2 regions of the Methylobacterium indicum genome follow, and region 1 is predicted to be linked to the other one. Evidence: riboswitches for the same ligand, from Rfam matches in the RefSeq annotation. Region 1 holds a riboswitch; the other holds the start of a gene.
What was found. Region 1 has a riboswitch for cobalamin ahead of miv_RS28590 (TonB-dependent receptor plug domain-containing protein). Riboswitches for the same ligand answer to the same signal wherever they lie in the genome.

Region 1 (7,066 bases):
ATTCCGGTGATCTCGATCGTCGATCTCGGGATCGTGCGGGACCTCGCCTGGGAGGACGACACCCTGGTGGTCACGGTGACGCCGACCTATTCGGGCTGTCCCGCCACCGCGGTCATCAACCTGGCGATCGAGGAGGCCCTGCATGCCCGCGGGATCGAGCGCTTGCGCATCGAGCGGTCGCTGACGCCCCCCTGGACCAGCGACTGGATCGCCGCGGAGGCCCGGGAGGCCTTGCGGGCCTACGGCATCGCCCCGCCGATCGACGGGACGGCGGCGGACGGCCGGCTGCTGGGGCGGATCGGCCGGCTCACCGGCGGCTCGAATCTCACCGTGGCCTGCCCGCGCTGCGGCTCGAACCGGACGGAACGCGTCAGCCAGTTCGGCTCGACCCCCTGCAAGGCGAGCTGGCGCTGCACCGACTGCCTCGAGCCGTTCGACTACTTCAAGTGCATCTGACCCGTCCGGGGTCGATCCAACCTACGAGTACTGGCCGCCATGGCACGCTTCTTTCCCCTCGACGTCGCCGAGATCCGGCGCGACACCCGGGACGCGGTGGTCCTCACCCTGAAGCCGCGCGAGGGCGACGCCGAGGCCTTCGCGTTCACGCAGGGCCAGTACCTGACCTTCCGGCGCGCCTTCGACGGCATCGAGCTGCGCCGCTCCTACTCGATCTGCGCCGGCCGGGACGAGGGCGCCCTCAAGGTCGGCATCAAGCGGGTCGAGGGCGGGGCGTTCTCGACCTGGGCCAACCAGGAGCTGAAGCCCGGCGACGTGATCGAGGCGATGCCCCCGATGGGGGCGTTCCACACGCCGATCGAGCCGGAGACGGCCCGCCACTACCTCGGCTTTGCCGGCGGCAGCGGCATCACGCCCCTGCTGTCGATCCTCAAGACTGTGCTGGCGCGGGAGCCGCACGCGCGCTTCACCCTGGTCTACGCCAACCGGCAGATCTCCTCGATCATGTTCCGGGAGGAGCTCGACGACCTGAAGAGCACCTATCTCGGCCGGCTCTCGATCGTCCACGTCCTCGAGAGCGAGACCCAGGAGATCGACCTGTTCACCGGGCGGGTCGACGCTGAAAAATGCGCCGCCTTGTTCTCGCGCTGGATCGATATCGGCTCGGTCGACACTGCCTTCATCTGCGGGCCCGAACCGATGATGCTGGCGATCGCGGCGTCGCTCCGCGAGCACGGGCTGTCGGACGCGCAGATCAAGTTCGAGCTCTTCGCCTCCGGCCAGCCCGGCCGGGCCCGGGCGCGCGCGGCGTCGAGCACGGCCTCGGCCGCCGACGCGCAATGCGAAGCGACGGTGACCCTCGACGGGGCGACGCGCACGTTCCGGATGCCGAAGCAGGGCGAGAGCCTGCTCGATGCCGCGCTCGCCAACACCATCGACGCTCCCTACGCCTGCAAGGCCGGCGTCTGCTCGACCTGCCGCGCCAAGGTGCTGGAGGGCGAGGCCGAGATGCTCACGAACCACGCCCTCGAGGATTACGAGGTGCGTCAGGGCTACGTCCTGGCCTGCCAGTGCTATCCGACGACGGACACGCTCGTCGTGAGCTTCGACCAGTAGATCACGGGCCGGGAGGACGGCGTGCCGGAGACGATGGACATCGAGGAATATCTCCGGCAGGGCGGCGTCCTGACGAACCCGTCCAACGTCCCGCCGCGCTACCGGGGCGAGCTGCTCCGGCTGATGGCGACCTTCGTCGACAGCGAGCTCGCGGGCTCGGCCGGGTTCGCCGCGATGATCAACGAGGCACCGGGCCTCAAGGCGCGGATCGCGGCCGCGCGGATCGTGCTCGAGAAGACCGACCACGCCGAGCGCGTGCTGACCCTGATGGGGACCTTCGGGGCCGACACCGCCCGCTACGCGGTGCACCATCCCTGGGCGGCCCGCCTCCCGCGCGACGCCGATCTCGGGGCGGCGCGTCACGGCTCCGACATGCGCCTCTCGGTGTTCCACTATCCCTTGCAGGGCTGGGTCGATGCCGTGGTCATGAACGTGCTGATGGGCCGGGCCGTCGGCGTCCAGCTGCAGGAATTCTCGCACCTGTCCTACGCGCCGCTCGCTGACGTCTTCCGCCAGATCGCCCCGCGCGAGGCGCGGCACGCCGGGCTCGGCGAGGAAGGCCTGATCCGGATCGTGGCGACCGAGAGCGGGTGCGCGGAGGCGAGACGGAGCGTCGCCTTCTGGCGCCCGCGCATCGCCGCGAGCTTCGGCCGCGAAGGATCGGCCCGCTTCGATACCCTCCGCCGCTTCGGCCTGCGCCGCCGCACGAACGAGGACTTGGCCGCCGCCTGGGCGGCGGAGATGGACGCGCTCCTGCCGGCCTTCGGCATGGCGTGACCGCACGCCGGGCCCGGCACCGGCGATCCGGAACACGACGGAAGGGCGGGGGCCCCGAGCCGGCCGCAGCACCGAGCCCGAGGGTTTGAGCAGCCGATGACGGTCTCCCGCTCGCCGGACAACCGGAGCGTAAGCCATTCATCGCGTCAGCAGAAGCGTTCCAGCCTCGCCCTCCATCGGTCATTCGCATAAGGTAGGTTATGGAACTCGATGCGCCTGGCCCGGCATCGGCCTGAACGTCCGATACGGGAAAGGTGCCTGTCGGACAATAACGGGCGCCGCGGACGATCCATCTCGGCCGGATGCGACTCCCGGTCGACACCGGGCCTTGCCGCAGGATCCGCGTACCCCGTGCGCGAGCGGGGCCGGCGACACCCGATTTCCAAGGATCGATAGGATCCAAGCCCGAATCGACAGCCCGAACCTGCCGACAGACACTCCGAACCCGCCATGTGTCGACCGTGGGCATGTCCGGCATGATTGACGTCGTCCCACGAACCTTGCGACATGACATCGGAATCGACGCAATCTCGCAGGGGATGCACGATGCGCCCCGTGCGCAACAACGGCACGGTTCTGTCGGAATGACGGTTGACCACCCGAGGACGAGATGGGAGGACGAGGGTGACGGTTCCCTTTCGGGGGACGAGAAAGGGAATGCGGTGAGGCGCGAGCCGAATCCGCGGCTGCCCCCGCAACTGTGAGCGGCGAGCCTTCCACCACCTTACGTCACTGGGTGACTCACACCTGGGAAGACGGTGGCAGGCACTGACCCGCGAGCCAGGAGACCTGCCGTCAGCCGTGGTCACACGCGAAACGCGTCAGACGGGGTGTTCTGATGGGTGTCCGAAGGCCGTTATCCTGTCGCGGGATGACGGTTCGAGGCCTCGTTCGCGGTGACGTGCCACTGCCGTCTCCCGAGGCTCGAAGCCCGTGTCCCGTCCCGTCCGCCCCGCCCTCTGGCGTGCGCTCGCGCTGTCCTGCGCGATCCCCGGCCTGCTCTGCAGGCCCGCCCTCGCGCAGCAGGTCGCTGCTCCCTTCGCCGATGCCCCACCTACGCGTGACGGGACGATCGCGCTCTCCGAAATCACCGTCTCGGCCACGGGTGTGCCGACGCCGATCGCCACCACGGGATCGAGCGTCACCGTGCTCACCTCGGACGTGCTCCAGGCCCAGCAGATCCGCACCGCGCCGGAGGCCCTGCGGCAGGTGCCGGGCCTCACCGTCGTCCAGACCGGCGGTGCAGGCGGCCAGACCTCCGTGTTCATCCGCGGCACCAACTCCAACCACGTCAAGGTCCTGATCGACGGCATCGACGTCAACGACCCCTCGACGCCGAACCGCTCCTTCGACTTCAGCCAGCTTCAGACCGAGGACCTCTCCCGCCTCGAGGTGCTGCGCGGGCCGCAGAGCGGCCTCTACGGCGCCGACGCCATCGGCGGCGTCATCTCCTTCGTGACCAGGCGCGGCGAGGGACCGCCGAAGGTCACGGCGTTTGCCGAGGCCGGATCGTACGGCACGTTCAACCAGGGCGGCCGGCTGTCGGGCGCGTCGGGCATCGTCGACTACGCGTTCTCCGTGCAGCACCTGCGCCAAGCCGCTCTGCCGGTCACGCCGTTCGACGTGCTGCCGCCCGGGGTGCCGCTGCGCACCGCCTTCACCGACATCAGATCCGTCTCGACCAAGCTCGGCGCGCAACTCACCGACACCTTCCGCCTGAACTATTTGCTGCGCTTCTCCGACAGCGCCTATCTCGACCAGGCCGATGGCGGCTTTCCCTATCGGCCGACGCCCTACCGCAACCTCAACGACCAGCAGCAGCTCCTGATGCGCGGCGAGGCCGAGTGGACGCCGCTGCCGGGCTTCCACAACGTCTTCGGGGCCAACTACGCCACGTTCGACCGCCTGTTCGCCGGACCGCTCGACCCGCTCGCGCCGCCGACGTCCTCGACCACGCTCGGCGAGCGCACCCGCTTCGACTATCGTGGCGACGTCCAGCTCGCCCCCGGCCACCAGCTGCTGTTCGGGGCCCAGCGCGAGGACGAGCGCTTCCAGGCCACCGGCATCGACAGATCGAACGGGAATACCGGCGGCTTCGCCGAGCTGCAATCGGCGATCACCGACCGCGCCTTCCTGGTCGCCAACATCCGCCACGACGCGAACGACCAGTTCGGCGGCGCGACCACCTTTCGGATCGCGCCGAGCTACACGTTGCCCACCACGGAGACACGCCTGAAGGGCAGCGTCGGCACCGGCTTCAAGCCGCCGACCCTGAGCCAGCTCTACCAGGATTATCCGGACTTTCGGTTCTTCGGGAACCCGGCCTTGCGGCCCGAGGAGAGCTTCGGGTTCGACGCCGGCTTCGAGCAGCCCCTCGGCGAGAGGGTGCTCGTCGGCGCGACCTATTTCGAGACCGATTTCCGCAACCTGATCCAGACCGCGTACTTCCCGACCTTCTCGACCAGCGTGAATGTCGGCCGCGCCGTGGCGTACGGGGCGGAGAGCTTCGTTGCGGTCACGCTCACCGATACCCTGAGCGGCCGGGTCGACTACACCAACACTGTCACCAAGGACGAGATCACCCACCAGGAATTGCTGCGCCGGCCCCGGCACAAGGTCAGCGCCACCGCGATCTGGAACCCGGTGCCGCAGCTCACCCTCACCGGCACCCTGGTGGCGATCGGCGCGTTCGTCGACGGTAACCGCGACTTCTCGGTGCCCCGGCTGAAGAACCCTGGCTTCACCCTGGTCAACCTCTCGGCCAATTACGCCTACTCGGACACCCTGACGCTGTTTGCCCGCATCGATAACCTGTTCGACCAGCGCTACCAGAACCCGACCGGCTTCCTCGGCGCGGGCCTTGCCGTCTATGGCGGCGTGCGCGTGACCGCGTTCTAGAGGGCGCGGATGCGGGCCTTGCGCCGCCTCGGGGCCGCGGCCGGACTGGCCGCCGCCTTCGCCGCCTTTCCGGTCGTGGCCCGGGAGAACCCGGCCGCGCCGGTCCGGCCGATGCGGATCGTCTCGCTGAACCTCTGCGCGGACGAGCTCGTGCTGCGGCTCGCCGACCGGGCGCAGGTCGCGGCGGTGACCGCCTTCGCGGGCGATTCCCGCGGCTCGACCGTGGCGGCTGAGGCCGCCGGGGTGCCGGTCACACGGGGCCTCGCCGAGGAGATCGTCGCCTTGAAACCCGATCTCGTCGTCGCCGGGGCCTTCACCACCCGCACCACGGTGGGGCTCCTCCAGCGGATCGGCATCCCGCCGCTCGAACTCGGCGTGCCGGCGGATCTCGACGGCGTGCGGGCCCAGATCCGCCAGGTCGCGGCGGCCGTCGGGCATCCGGATCGTGGGGAGGCCATGGTGGCGGCGCTCGACGCCGGCCTCGCGCGGGTCGTGCCGGCGGCGCGCTCCTTGCGCGTCCTGGTCCTGCGCCCGAACGCCTTCACGGTCTCGCCCGGGACCCTCGGCGACGCGATCATCCGGGCCGCCGGCCTCGTCAACGTCGCCGCCGCGATCGGCCGGGACCGGACCGGATCGGTGCCGCTCGAAGCCGCGGCCCTGGCCGATGCCGATCTCGTCGTGGTCGACGCCAATGAGACGGGCACGCCGTCCCTCGCCGATGCCCTGCTGCACCACCCGATCCTCGAGAGGCTGCGCGGGCAGGGGCACATGGTTGCGATTCCCAACCGCCTGTGGACCTGTCCCGGACCGCAGATCGCCGAACTCGTCGCCCGGCTCGCGGCGGCGGCGAGGGAGCGCGCCCCATGACGCCCCCCATGACGCCCCCCGTGACACGCATGACGCCGCAGACCCGCAGCCGGCGCCTCGTCGCGGGCTTGGGCCTCCTCGTCGGCCTCCTCACGCTCGCTTCGGTCGCGGTCGGCTACGCCGCCCTCGATCTCCCGGCCGCCCTGGGCGATGCGTGGGCCGGCCGGCCCACCCTTCCCGCCCTGGTGCTGATGGAGCTGCGCCTGCCCCGCGCCCTCCTCGGCGCGCTCGTCGGCTTCAGCCTCGGCCTGACCGGGGCGGTGATGCAGGGCTACCTGCGCAATCCGCTGGCCGATCCGGGCATCCTCGGCGTCTCCTCGGCCGCCGCCCTCGGGGCGGTGATGGTGTTCCATGGCGGGCTCGCCGGCAGCCTGTCGCTGGCCCTGCCGCTCGGCGGCATCGCCGGGGCCGCCCTCGCGGCGCTCGGCATCGTCGTGCTGGCCGCCCGCGGCACCGGCACGCAGGGGCTGATCCTCGCCGGGATCGGCCTGTCGAGCCTCGCCGGCGCCCTGACGGCGCTCGTCCTCAACCTCGCGCCCAACCCCTACGCCGCCCTGGAGATCGTGTTCTGGCTGATGGGGTCGCTCGCCGACCGCAGCCTCGATCACGTCCGGCTCTGCCTGCCGCTGATGGCGATCGGCTGGGTCCTGATGCTCTCCACCGCCCGCGCCCTCGATGCCCTGGCGCTCGGCGAGGACACGGCCGCGAGCCTCGGCTTCGATCTCGTCTCGGTCCGCCTCCGCATCGTCACCGGGGCGGCGCTCGCGGTGGGCAGCGGCGTGGCCGTGAGCGGGGCGATCGGCTTCGTCGGCCTCGTCGTTCCCCATCTGGTGCGGCCGCTGGTCGGGGCCCGGCCGACGCCGAGCCTGTGGCCGAGCGGGCTCCTCGGCGCGGCCCTGGTGCTCGGCGCCGACCTCCTCGTGCGCCTCGTCCCGACGCGGCCCGAGCTGAA
Region 2 (7,066 bases), 2.9 Mb from region 1:
AGCCCGAGCCGAAGCCGGTCGAGGCCAAGGCCGAGATCAAGAAGCCCGAGCCGAAGAAGGTCGCCGAGGCGAAGCCGGAGCCGAAGCCCGAGCCGGCCAAGCCCGTGAAGGTCGCGGCCCTGCCCGAGAAGGCGCCCGAGCCCGCGCCGGCTCCCGCCCCGGCGGTCGCCCCGGCGGCGCCCGATCCGCAATCGACCTTCCGCTGGCCGGCCCGCGGCCGGGTGATCAACGGCTACGGCTCGAGCGGCAACGAGGGCATCAACATCGCGGTGCCGGAAGGCACGCCGGTCAAGGCCGCCGAGGAAGGCACCGTGGCCTATGCCGGCAGCGACGTGAAGGGCTACGGCAAGCTCGTCCTGGTGCGCCACGCCAACGGCTACGTCTCGGCCTACGCCCATAACGGCGAGATCGACGTGCGGCCGGGCGAGAAGGTGAAGCGCGGCCAGACCATCGCCAAGTCCGGCGCGTCGGGCAACGTGACCTCGCCGCAGCTGCACTTCGAGATCCGCAAGGGCGCCACCCCGGTCGACCCGATGCCGCACCTCGCGAGCAACTGAACGTCGATCGAGGGTGAGGAAGAGCGGGGCGCGCGAGCGTCCCGCTTTTTTCGTGACCGACATCCACTTCGTCGGAAAATGCTCTAGCGGGACGCGCCCTCCCCGAGTTCCGCGTCCATCCGCGCCGCCAGGGCGAAGAACCGCCGCCGCACCTCGGCCGAAAACGGGTTCTCGCGCTCGATCGCGTGGTAGACCTCCGGGGCGTCGTGCCGGACCATGCCGACCGCCTGCATCACCAGGTCGAAGCTGCGGGTCGTCATCCGGGTCGGCAGCGGCTCCATCGCCACCAGCACCTTGGCGATGAGGTGCGTCAGGCCCTGCACCGCCGCCGCCTCGCGGTCATGCGCCTCCGGCGTGGTCAGGATCACGGTGAGGCCGAGGGCGCGGCGCAGGAAGGCGCCGACCCGTCGCGTCCGGCCGCCCCGCACCGGGCAGAGCGCGATCTTGAGCCCGCGCAACCCGTCCCGCGCGCTCTGCGGCCCGAAGAGCGGATGGGTGGCGACGATGTCGATGTGGGCCGGCAGCCCCGCCCGCATGATCTCGGCCGGCCGCACCTTCACCGAGCCGACATCGAGGACGAGGGCGCCCGGCCGCAGGTGGGGAGCGATGTTCTCCACCACGGCGGCGAGGGTCGCGACGGGGGTGGCGAGGATCACCACCGGGCAGGCGGCGGCCTCGGCGAGCGTGGCGGGCGCGGCGCCCGTTTCCGCGATCGCACCCGCGGGCACGAACGGGTCGTGGACGCGCAAGTCGGCGTGCGGCCCCAGATGCGCGGCGACGAGGCGTCCGAAGGCGCCGAAGCCGATCAGGCCGATCGAAACGGGAGGATCGAGGGAAAACGGCACGGGAAGACCTCGGGGATGGGCGAGGTCGGCGGGCCTGGACCTTGGGGGGAAAGCCTCAACCGCCGACACGTCGCAGCGGTTGAGAAATGACGAGCACTCCGCCGCTTAAGGCTGCGGCGCGGGATAGAGTCCGGTCGGGAGGGCGCTGGTCATGGCCGAGCCTGTAGCTCCCGCCGGCCGGCGCCGTCAATCGGGCTCTGCCCCGTTAGAACTCGATACCCTCCTGCGCCTTCACACCGGCCGTGAAGTGATGCTTGACGAGGGTCATCTCGGTCACGAGATCGGCGGCGGCGATCAGCTCCGGCTTGGCGTTGCGGCCCGTCACCACGACGTGCAGGTCGGGCCGGCGCCGGCTCAGGGCCTCCACCACGTCCGCCAGCGGCAGGTAGTCGTAGCGCAGCGCGATGTTGAGCTCGTCGAGGACGAGGAGCCGGATCGCCGGATCGGCCATCAGCGCCTCGGTCGTCGCCCAGGCGGCGCGGGCGGCGGCCACGTCGCGGTCGCGGTCCTGGGTCTCCCAGGTGAAGCCCTCCCCCATCGTGTGCCACTCGACCTGGTCGGCGAACCGGTCGAGGGCGAACCGCTCGCCGGTCTCCCAGGCGCCCTTGATGTACTGCACCACCCCGACCCGCCAGCCGCGGCCGAGCGCCCGCAGCATCAGCCCGAAGGCCGCCGTCGATTTGCCCTTGCCGGGGCCGGTATGGACGATGAGCAGGCCCTTCTCGATGGTCTTGCCCGCCACTTCGGCGTCCTGGACCGCCTTGCGCTTCTCCATCTTGGCGCGGTGGCGCGCCGCCTCGTCGTCGCTCATTGCGTCTCTCCCTTGATCGTCATGGGCAGGCCCGCCACCACCAGCACCACCCGGTCGGCGAGCGCGCCCAAGCGCTGGTGCAGGCGGCCGGCCTCGTCGCGGAACCGGCGGGCGAGCGCGTTCTCGGGCACGATGCCGAACCCGACCTCGTTCGAGACCAGCACCAGGGGCCCGGGCGCCGCGGCGCAGGCCGCGAGCAGCGCCGCGACCTCGGCGGCGAGGTCGGCCTCCTCGTCCAGCATCGCATTGGTGAGCCAGAGCGTCAGGCAATCGACCAGCACCGGCCGGCCCGGCGGCGCCCGGCGGATCGCCCCGGCGAGATCGCGCGGCGCATCCACGGTCTCCCAGGGCGGCGGTCGGCGGGCGCGGTGCAGGGCGATGCGCTCGCGCATCTCGTCGTCCCACCCCTGCGCCGTCGCGACGTAGAGCCAGGGGCCGGCCCGCGCCGAGACCAGCCCCTCGGCATAGGCGCTCTTGCCCGAGCGGGCGCCACCCAGCACCAGGGTCAGGCGCGGCGCGGCGCGGGTCTCGTCCGGCACGGAACTCTCCTCGGGCGCGGGGGTCGGGTGGAAATCCATCGAATGGGGGGTGTCGGGGGACGGGGCGGCGATTGCAAGCCCGCAGGCGAGCCGCTAGGGTCTTCGCGACGGTGCCTCGGTCACGAGGTGAAAAGGGAACGCGGAAACCGGGATCGTTCCGGCCTGCCGCGGCTGCCCCCGCAACTGTGAGCGGACGATTACGGCCCGCCATCGGCCACTGGAGCGATCCGGGAAGGCGGTGGGCCGGTGTTGAGAGCCCGCGAGCCAGGAGACCTGCCGTCATCCTTTCCTCTCGACGCCGCCGGTGGGGCGGCAGGAGTTTCGTCATGGTCGCGATCACCCGTTCCCTCTCCCCCGCCCTGGTCGGCGAGCGCCTGAGCGCCGTCCTCCTGGCCGCCACCCTCGGCGTCGGTCTGCTGTTCGTCTCCGGCTTCGCGCCCGTGGTCGCCCTGCACAACGCCGCGCACGACTGGCGCCACTCCGCCAACTTCCCCTGCCACTGACCAGGGACTGACCGAACGCGGCTGCGCGGCCTGCGCCCTTCACGGGGTGCGGGCCCGTTTCCCGTTGGTCGTGCAGGGGATCCCATGACGAAACGACTGCTCGCCGCGGCCCTGGTCGCCGGCTTCCTGGCCGCCTGCGTGGCGTCCGTGCTGCAATTCGCCCTCACCTCGCCGCTGATCCTGGCGGCGGAGAAGTACGAAACGGCCGAGACCGCCGGGCCGGCTCTCGCCGGCAGGGCCTTGTCCAACCCGCTGATCGTGCTGGCCCATGCCGGACACGACCAGGCCGGCCACGACCATGGCGGCGAGCCGCAATGGCAGCCCGCCCCCGGCCTGCCGCGCCTCGCCTTCACGGCCCTCGCCACCCTGGTGAGCGGCGTCGGCTACGCCTTGCTGCTCGGCGCCGTCCTGGTCGCGACCGGCCGCACCGTGACGCCGGGCGAAGCGCTCAAGTTCGGCATCGGCGGCTTCCTGGCCGCCGGCCTCGCTCCCGCGATCGGGCTGCCGCCGGAACTGCCCGGCATCGCCGCGGCGGGCCTCGAATCGCGCCAGCTCTGGTGGGTGGCGACCGCCCTCGCCACGGCGGCCGGCCTCTACCTGATCGCGATCCGCCGCGGCCCGGCGGCGATCGGCATCGGCCTCGCCCTCCTCGTCGCGCCGCATGTCTGGGGCGCGCCGCACGGGCCGGAAGAAATCTCCGCCATGCCGCCGGTCTTCGCGGCGCAGTTCGCCGCCCGGTCGCTCGCCATCGGCTTCGCCTTCTGGGCGGTGCTCGGCCTCGCCTTCGGCTGGGCCTGGGGCGCCGTGGCAGGGCGGACGGGGCATCCCGTCCGCAGCGGGGTGGCGGCATGAGTGATCCGGTTGTCCTCTACGTCTGCACCACCTGCCGCGACGCCGCCGATCCGGCCGACGGCCCCCGCGCCGGGGCCCGCCTGCATGACGCGCTGGCCGCAGCGCTGGCCGCCCGGCCCGGCGCGCCGGTCACGATCGAGCCGGTGGAATGCCTCTCGGTCTGCAAGCGGTCCTGCACGGTCGCGGTCGCGAGCCCCGGCCGCTGGACCTACGTCTACGGCGACCTCGACCCGGCGACCTCCGCCGACATCATCCTCGACGGCATCGGCCTCTATGCCGGGACGCCGGACGGAATCGTGCCCTGGCGCGAGCGTCCGCAGGAGTTCCGCAAGGGTGTCGTCGCCCGCATCCCTCCCGCGCCGGTGAACGCATGACCATCCTCAACAAGATCCCCTGCACCATCGTCACGGGCTTCCTCGGCGCCGGCAAGACGACGCTGGTGCGCCACGCGATCGAGCACAACGACGGCCGGCGGCTCGCCATCATCGTCAACGAGTTCGGCGATGTCGGCTTCGACGGGTCCCTGCTCGCCGAATGCGGCATCCCGGGCTGCGACGCCGACGCGGTGGTGGAGTTGCCGAACGGCTGCATCTGCTGCACCGTCGCCGACGACTTCGTGCCGGCGCTCAACACGCTCCTCGACCGGCCGGAGCCGCCGGAGCACATCCTGATCGAGACCTCCGGCCTCGCCCTGCCCAAGCCCCTCGTCCAGGCCTTCAACTGGCCGGCGATCCGCTCGCGGGTGACCGTCGACGGCGTGGTGGCGGTGGTGGACGGCCCGGCGGTGGCCTCGGGCGCCTTCGCGGACGATCCGGAGGCGCTGGCCGCGCAGCGTGCGGCCGATGCCAGCGTCGACCACGAGAACCCGCTGGAGGAGGTCTTCGAGGACCAGCTCCTCTGCGCCGACCTCGTGGTGATGAACAAGTCCGACCTCCTCGACGAGGGCGAGCGGGCGCGCGTCCGCGCCGAGGTCGAGGCGCACCTGCCGCGTGCCGTCAAGCTCGTCGAGACCGCCCACGGGGCGCTGGATCCCCGCGTGCTGCTGGGCCTCAACGCGGCCGCCGAGGACGACCTCGCGGCCCGGCCCTCGCATCACGAGACGGAGGAAGACCACGATCACGACGACTTCGAGAGCGTGGCGATCCCCGTCGCGGCCGCGGGCTCGCCCGAGGACCTCGCCGCCCGCGTCGCCAAGGCGGCCGAGGTCGCCGGCGTGCTGCGCATCAAGGGTTTCTGCGCCGTCGCCGACAAGCCGATGCGCCTCGTCGTCCAGGGCGTGGGCCGCCGCGTCGCGCACCACTACGACCGTCCCTGGCGCCCGGCCGAGCACCGCGACGGCACGCTGGTGGTGATCGGGCTCACGGGCTTCGACAAGGCGGCGGTGACGGCGGCGCTGAAGGGCTGACGGAAACGGTACGCCGGTTCCGGCGTACCGGGTCTCGCAGACTGCGACGGGCCGTCCATGCCGGGAAGAAGCGCGGATCGTCCCCTCTCCCCGTCCGCGGGGAGAGGAGGGACCCACGCTTTACTTTCGAAGCGCGATGCCTGACGCCATGGCGTCGGGTTGAGGCCGAACCTCGACTGTCGAAACCCCCAGCCCCGGAGGGCCATCCCATGTCGGAGCCGGCGCCGCGGCCCTGGAGCGTGCAGGAGTTCTTCTCCTGGCAGGAACAGCAGCCCGAGCGCTACGAGCTGGTAGGCGGGGTGCCGGTGCGCCTGATGGCGGGCGCCCGGAACGTCCACGACGACATCGTCGTCAACCTCGTGGCGGAGTTCCGCACGCGCCTGCGCGGCACGCCGTGCCGGCCCTTCACCGGCGACGGCAGCGTCGAGACCCTGCCCGGCCAGATTCGCCGGCCCGATCTCGGCGTCGATTGCGGGCCCCGTGATCCGAACGGGCTGAGCGCGGCCGAGCCGCGGCTCGTCGTCGAGGTGCTGTCGCCTTCCACGCGCGACTTCGACGCCTTCGACAAGCTGGAAGAGTACAAGACGCTGCCGAGCCTCGCGGTGATCCTGCTGGTCGAGCCGAACGCGCCTGAGATCGCCCTATGGCACCGGGATGCGGATGGTGTCTGGCAGCGTCGCCTCGTGACGGGTCTCGACGGGACGATCGATCTGCCCGAGTTCGGCATGACCCTGGCGCTGGCGGAGGTCTATGACGGCGTCGCCTTCCCGGCGCGGCCCCGCCTCGTCTCGGGGACCGGGGACTAGGATGCACCTCCTCCGCGTCGATACGGTCTCCCTCGACGAGGGCGAGGCGGCGGTCGATCTGGGCCAGGCGCCCGGCGACATCGTCGCCCTCTCCTTCACCGATTCCGACCTCGCCGGGCTCGCCGGCGCCTATGCGTCGCTGTCGGGCGACTGGCCGAGCCTGCGGCTCGCCAAGATGGCGCAGCTGCGCCACCCCCTCTCCGTCGACCTCTACGCCGACGCGGTGATCGCCCAGGCGCGCTTCGTGCTGGTGCGCTGCCTCGGCGGGATGGATTACTGGCGCTACGGCCTCGAGCGGCTGGCCGAGACCTGCCGGGCCCACGCCATCCCCTTCGTCGTGCTGCCGGGCTGCGACCGGCCCGATCCGCGGCTCGCCGCCATCTCGACCGTCGCGCCGGAGCTGCGCGACGCCCTCGACGGCTACGTCCGGGCCGGCGGCGTGGAGAACCTGCGCGGCCTCCTGACCCGGATCACCGCCGAGCTCGGCCGGCCGGTCGTCGCCGGGCCGCCCCGGGCGCTGCCGCGGGGATTCGCCTGGTGCCCAGGCTGCGGCCCACTCGACGCGCTCGGCCCAGCCTCGCCCCTGCCCCGTGCCCTGGTCCTCGTCTACCGCTCGGCGATTCTCGGCGGCGACACGGCGCCGGCTGCCGCACTCGCCGCCGCCCTGTGGGAGCGGGGTCTTGCTCCCACCATCGTCGCCGTCGCGAGCCTGAAGGACCCGGAGGCGGTGGCGGTCGTGCGCGAGGCG

Region 2: linked by a shared signal. The riboswitch ahead of miv_RS15460 (CbtB domain-containing protein) and the one ahead of miv_RS28590 (TonB-dependent receptor plug domain-containing protein) in region 1 are both predicted to bind cobalamin.

What each region holds. Positions count from the first base shown of each region.
Region 1 covers NZ_AP024145.1:6,156,824-6,163,889, forward strand. The annotation lists gene paaD (1,2-phenylacetyl-CoA epoxidase subunit PaaD) at 1-456, shown strand, start outside; gene miv_RS28580 (2Fe-2S iron-sulfur cluster-binding protein) at 496-1,572, shown strand; gene miv_RS28585 (Phenylacetic acid catabolic protein) at 1,594-2,349, shown strand; cobalamin riboswitch at 2,961-3,160, shown strand; gene miv_RS28590 (TonB-dependent receptor plug domain-containing protein) at 3,283-5,247, shown strand; gene miv_RS28595 (ABC transporter substrate-binding protein) at 5,257-6,114, shown strand; gene miv_RS28600 (FecCD family ABC transporter permease) at 6,111-7,066, shown strand, end outside.
Region 2 covers NZ_AP024145.1:3,303,654-3,310,719, forward strand. The annotation lists gene miv_RS15440 (peptidoglycan DD-metalloendopeptidase family protein) at 1-557, shown strand, start outside; gene miv_RS15445 (prephenate dehydrogenase/arogenate dehydrogenase family protein) at 641-1,402, opposite strand; gene cobO (cob(I)yrinic acid a,c-diamide adenosyltransferase) at 1,608-2,213, opposite strand; gene cobU (bifunctional adenosylcobinamide kinase/adenosylcobinamide-phosphate guanylyltransferase) at 2,210-2,722, opposite strand; cobalamin riboswitch at 2,844-3,047, shown strand; gene miv_RS15460 (CbtB domain-containing protein) at 3,079-3,255, shown strand; gene miv_RS15465 (CbtA family protein) at 3,340-4,107, shown strand; gene miv_RS15470 (DUF1636 family protein) at 4,104-4,481, shown strand; gene cobW (cobalamin biosynthesis protein CobW) at 4,478-5,512, shown strand; gene miv_RS15480 (Uma2 family endonuclease) at 5,722-6,318, shown strand; gene cobN (cobaltochelatase subunit CobN) at 6,320-7,066, shown strand, end outside.